Azotobacter salinestris: one gene and its partner. The protein of the gene in region 2 interacts with the protein of the main gene of each other region in a pairwise test. Links are inferred from orthologs where the notes say so. Each region holds a gene or a part of one and is shown on either strand. Other genes may lie near its edges.

Evidence for each region.
Region 1: the proteins of gltA (region 2) and yegS interact in binary tests that used the Escherichia coli proteins (3 or more experiments, as listed by UniProt). The link is inferred for Azotobacter salinestris from one-to-one orthologs.

What each region holds. Positions count from the first base shown.
Region 1 is NZ_CP045302.1:1,410,837-1,413,733, forward strand. It holds yegS (lipid kinase YegS), read right to left. Parts: upstream 1,978-2,897; coding sequence 1,024-1,977; downstream 1-1,023. Other genes in the region: GCU53_RS06620 (transglycosylase SLT domain-containing protein), read left to right, coding at 1-1,020; GCU53_RS06630 (molybdopterin molybdotransferase MoeA), read right to left, coding at 2,049-2,897. UniProt on the Escherichia coli protein: In vitro phosphorylates phosphatidylglycerol but not diacylglycerol; the in vivo substrate is unknown.
Region 2 is NZ_CP045302.1:651,354-654,248, reverse strand. It holds gltA (citrate synthase), read right to left. Parts: upstream 2,143-2,895; coding sequence 859-2,142; downstream 1-858. Other genes in the region: sdhC (succinate dehydrogenase, cytochrome b556 subunit), read left to right, coding at 2,522-2,895; GCU53_RS02990 (YkgJ family cysteine cluster protein), read left to right, coding at 499-750; GCU53_RS02995 (DMT family protein), read right to left, coding at 18-359.

The DNA of each region.
Region 1 (2,897 bases), 760 kb from region 2 along the record:
CTGCGCGACAAGACCGTGGCCGAATGGCGCACCCGTCTGCTGATGCGCCTGGGGCGCTGGGACGAGGCCTATCAGTTGACCCGCCGGATGCCGCAAGAGCTCGCAACCAGCAACCGCTGGCGCTACTGGCAGGCACGCAGCCTGCAACTGGCCCAGCCCCAGAACAAGCAGCCGATCGGGCTCTATCAGCCGGTCGCCCGTGAGCGGGATTTCTACGGCTTTCTTGCCGCCGATCGCATCCAGGTGCCTTACCAGCTGAACCACAAGCCGATGGCACTGGATCCGCGGGTGATGCAGAAGGTGCGCAACACCGCCGGTATCCGTCGAGCCCTGGAGTTCTATGCGCGCGGACAGATCGTCGATGCGCGCCGCGAGTGGTATCACGTCAGCCGCCTGTTCAGCCGCGAGGAAATGGTCGCCCAGGCCAAGCTGGCCTACGACATGGGCTGGTATTTTCCGGCCATCCGCACCATCAGCCAGGCACAATACTGGGACGATCTGGACATCCGCTTCCCGATGGCCCACCAGAGCAGCCTGACGCGTGCCGCCAGAAACCGCGGTCTGCATTCGAGCTGGGTGTTCGCCATCACTCGTCAGGAAAGCGCCTTCATGAGCGATGCCCGCTCCAGCGTCGGCGCCGGCGGCCTGATGCAGCTGATGCCGGCCACCGCCCAGGAAACTGCGCGCAAGTTCGGTATCCCGCTGAGCTCGCCACGCCAGGTCTACGATCCGGACACCAACATCCAGCTCGGCGCCGCCTACCTGAGTCAGGTGCATGCCCAGTTCGGTGGCAACCGGGTGCTCGCCTCCGCAGCCTACAACGCCGGCCCCGGGCGCGTACGACAGTGGCTGCGTGGAGCCGATCACCTGGCCTTCGATGTCTGGGTGGAAAGCATTCCCTTCGACGAAACCCGCCAGTACGTGCAGAACGTGCTGTCTTATTCGGTGATCTACGGGCACAAGCTCAACGCTCCGCAACCCTTGGTGGAATGGCACGAGCGCTACTTCGACGATCAGTAGAGATCAGGCTTCAGGCTGTGCTTCATCGGCCGCTGCTGCCCCCGGCCCGGAATTGCTGCGCAGCAGTGGCGAGTCGGGTGGCAGGTGTATGCGCAGGGCTGCCGCGCGGGTGGTAAAACGCAGGGTCTGGCTGTTTGCCGGTTCGCCGTCCAGATTCAGGTCCAGGCCTTCCGGGGCTTCGACCTCGACCCACGGCAGACGCGCCCCGATGGAGATGGTTTCAGCACCGAGAATACGCAGGGAAATCAAGGTTCCCAAGGTGCTGAGCGAGCTTCTGGCATCCTCGGGCGCAGGAACGATGCAGAGATCGAGCAGGCCGTCGTCCACAAGAGCCCCAGGACAGAGCAGATTGCCCCCGCCAGCCTGGCGCCCGTTACCGATGCCCAGCGCGAGGAACTCACCCTCCCAGTGAAAATCCGGTCCATGGAAGCGTCCGAAGGAAGCACTCAGCTCAGTGAGGCGCGTCAGCCCGGTCAACAGGTAGGCCGCTCCGCCGAGGGCCTTTTTTAACTCCTCGGGAGTGCTGGCAGTGACCTTCGACCCAAAGCCGCCGGTGGCCATGTTGAGAAAAAGCTGACCATCCACTTCGCCAAGATCCACCGGACTGGGGGCGACCTCCAGCAAGGCCAGTGCCTCTGCCGGCGGCAGGGGAATGCCTGCTGCATGGGCAAAATCGTTGGCCGTGCCCAGCGGCAGGATCGCCAGACTGGCTTCGCTGCCCGACAGAGCCATGGCCTCCGCCACCTCGCGCAAGGTTCCATCGCCACCACCGGCGATGATGATCGGATAGCCGGCCGCCAGACCTTCCCCGACCAACCGGCGGGCATCTCCGGTCTCCCAGGTCAGGCGCACGGCAATTTCCCAGCCCGCCTTGCGCTGGGCAAGAATAGCGGCGCGCAGTTCCTCGTTCGCGGCCTGTCGACCATGCAGCACCAACCATGCCTTGTGCTCAGCCATTACTCACCTCGGAAAGCATTCCAGCCAAGTATGGACGACAGGGTAACGGTCGGATGCGCTAGTACGGCCTCTCAGCCCAGTACTTCGCTCAGCGGAATGAAGCGTACCGGATCGCCCTCGGCCAGCGTCGTATCCTCACGTATCTCAACCAGCCCGTTGGCCCAGGCGGCGCTGAGCAGCACACCGGGGCTCTGGTTCGGATAGAGTACGGCACGCCCATCCTCCAGGCGCGCGCGCAAATACTCGCGACGCTTGCCGGGCTTGCTCCAGGCAAAGCCGGTCGGCACCAGAAAGGTTAACGGAGCCACGGCCTGCACGCCGAGACGACGCAGCAGATAAGGCCGAGCCAGCAAGGCAAAGGTGACCAGCGAGGATGCGGGATTACCAGGCAGACCGACAACGGGAATGCCCCGATAACGACCAACAGTCAGCGGCTTGCCTGGCTTGATAGCCAGCTTCCACAAGGCCAGTTCACCCTCCTCGCGCAGGATCTGCCCGAGGCAGTCCGCCTCCCCGACCGACACTCCGCCGGTCGAAAGGATCAAGTCGACGGCTCCCAGCTCGCCTAGACGGGCACGGGTCAGCTGCGGATCATCGGGCAGGATCCCGGCATCCAGCACGCTGCAGCCCAGACGCTTCAGCCAGCTCAGCAACAGGGGGCGATTGCTGTTGTAGATCTGCCCCGGGCCCAGCGGCTGCCCAGGCACGACCAGTTCATCTCCGGTGGAAAGCACGGCCACCCGCAGGCGCCGCCGCACCGACAGTTCGGCTGTCCCCAGGGAGGCAGCCAGACCCAGTTGCGCCGGCCCCAGGCGGCTGCCGGCGGCCAGCACGGCTTCGCCGCGGCGCGTCTCCTGGCCCTGCTCGCGGATGTTCTGCCGCGGGCGCAAGGCCTGAGTGAAGCGCACCCGCCCGTCCTC
Region 2 (2,895 bases):
GTCGACTCGCAGGGCAGTCAGCTGCGGAAGATGAAATACACCGCGCCCAGCAGACAGAGTCCGGCCCAGAGGTAGTCGAGCTTGAGGGGCTGGTGCATGAACAGCACGCTGAAGGGGACGAAGACCATCAGGGTGATCACTTCCTGCATGATCTTCAGTTGGCCCACGCTGAGTTCGGTGTAGCCGATGCGGTTGGCCGGGACCATGATCAGGTACTCGAACAGGGCGATTCCCCAGCTTATGAGGGCGGCAATGACCCAGGGCTTGCTGTTGAGAGTGCGTAGATGGCCATACCAGGCAAAGGTCATGAAGATGTTCGAAAGGCTGAGCAGCAGCGCAGTTTGCAGCCAGATCGGCATGAAGGGCGGCTCCGGAAGGGATGGCAGCGACGGAACGAGGGGGGAGGGGCGTCGGCCGAGGGGGGCTTAGCAGCTCATCGGGTGCAGCGGTAGGATATCCGACCTTCCACGGAAGTTGCTCTGGTTGCGAGGTCCTATCATGAAATGTCGAGCGGGCTGTGGTGCCTGTTGCATTGCTCCTTCCATCAGTTCTCCGATCCCGGGCATGCCGCAGGGCAAGCCGGCAGGCGAGCGTTGCCTGCACCTCTCGGAGGACAATCTATGCATACTGTTCGGTCAGTTGGGACGGCCGCTGGTCTGTTCCGCCTTCGGTGCGGATGAGGCGGTCTGCGGCAGCAGTCAGGAAGAGGCATTGCAGTTGCTCGCCTGGCTGGAGCAGGAAACGCGCTGAGGCAGATCCGCTTGCGCCCCCGTGTTGATCAAATCGGCAGCACATGAGAGCACGAATAAAAAAGGCTGCGTAAGAACGCAGCCTTTTTTCCGCCGGGCGGGAAAGCGATTAGCGCTTTTCCACCGGGACGTAGTCGCGCTTCTCGTAGCCGGTATACAGCTGGCGCGGACGGCCAATCTTGTACGGGCCGGAGAGCATTTCCTTCCAGTGCGAGATCCAGCCCACGGTACGTGCCAGGGCGAAGATCACAGTGAACATGCTGGTCGGAATGCCGATCGCCTTGAGAATGATGCCCGAATAGAAGTCGACGTTCGGGTAGAGGTTGCGCTCCTTGAAATAAGGATCGTTGCGCGCAATCTCTTCCAGCTTCATGGCCAGTTCCAGCTGGGGATCGTTGATGCCCAGTTCGGACAGCACTTCGTCGCAGGTCTGCTTCATGACCTTGGCGCGCGGGTCGAAGTTCTTGTAGACGCGATGGCCAAAGCCCATCAGCTTGAACGGATCGTTCTTGTCCTTGGCCTTGGCCACGAACTTCTCGATGTTGGAGACATCGCCGATCTCGTCGAGCATGGTCAGCACGGCTTCGTTGGCGCCGCCGTGTGCCGGTCCCCACAGGGCCGCGATGCCGGCAGCGATACAGGCGAACGGGTTGGCACCCGAGGAGCCGGCCAGACGCACGGTGGAGGTCGAGGCGTTCTGCTCGTGGTCCGCATGCAGAACGAAGATGCGATCCATGGCCTTGGCCAGAACCGGGCTGATCGGCTTCACTTCACAGGGGGTGTTGAACATCATGTGCAGGAAGTTTTCCGCGTAATCCAGATCGTTGCGCGGATACATCAGCGGCTGGCCGAGAGAGTACTTGTAAACCATGGCGGCCAGAGTCGGCATCTTGGCTACCAGGCGAATTGCGGAGATCTCGCGATGCTGCGGATCATTGATGTCCAGCGAGTCGTGATAGAAGGCGGAGAGGGCTCCGACAACACCACACATGACGGCCATCGGGTGAGCGTCGCGGCGGAAACCGTTGAGGAAGTTCTTCAGCTGCTCATGAACCATGGTGTGGTTCTTGATATTGTTGACGAACTTCGCTTTCTGATCGGCGTTGGGCAGTTCGCCGTTCAGCAGCAGATAACAAGTCTCGAGATAATCGGAATTTTCCGCGAGTTGTTCGATCGGATAACCACGGTGCAACAGAATGCCATTGTCGCCGTCGATATAGGTAATCTTCGATTCGCAGGAGGCAGTAGACATGAAGCCAGGATCGAAGGTGAATTGGCCCGTCGAGGTCAGACCACGTACATCAATCACATCGGGACCGACAGTACCGGTCAACATGGGCAGTTCAACGGGAGCCTTGCCCTCGATGATCAACTGCGCTTTTTTGTCAGCCATGAGTGGCCTCCTTTTTGAGCTTTCTGCTAGGTATCGTCGGCGGGTCCCACATGTGCGGGGCCGCCTCTATCTATAGAGCGTCACTATAGGGGTGACGAGTCTGAAAGCAATCTGCACCAAAGTAGTAGTGGTGCGTTCGTTTCAGAACGGGTTGCACGCGAAAAAAGAAACTATTTACGTGATTAATAGCCATCGTGCAATCACTACTTTGTTGAGGGTGCTTGCGTTGTCATTAGTACCCTAACTGTCTATACTCGGCAACCGACCGCCAGGGGCTTTGAAGCCGCGTATTCTGGAGGTTGCCGCTCTCTGGGTGGTGGGTACCTGACCAGTGCACATCCCAACAACTTCGCCCTGCTCGCCAGGGCTCTCACAGTGAATGAAAGCCGTGAAAAGCCAACGACCTGTAAACCTAGACCTTAGGACAATCAAACTTCCTGTCACTGCTTACACGTCCATTCTTCACCGTATCTCTGGTGTCATCCTCTTCCTGGGAATTGTCGTGCTGCTGTCCTGGCTCGACAAGTCTCTGTCGTCGGAGGAAGGCTTCGAGCAGGTGAAGGGGTATCTGGCCAGTCCGCTGGTCAAGCTGGTGGCATGGGGCTTGGTGTCCGCATTGCTGTACCACCTGGTGGCCGGCGTGCGCCATCTGATCATGGATATGGGCATCGGTGAAACGCTGGAAGGCGGCACCAAGGGCTCGAAAATCGTTATCGGCGTTTCGGTGGCGCTGATCCTGCTGTCGGGGGTTTG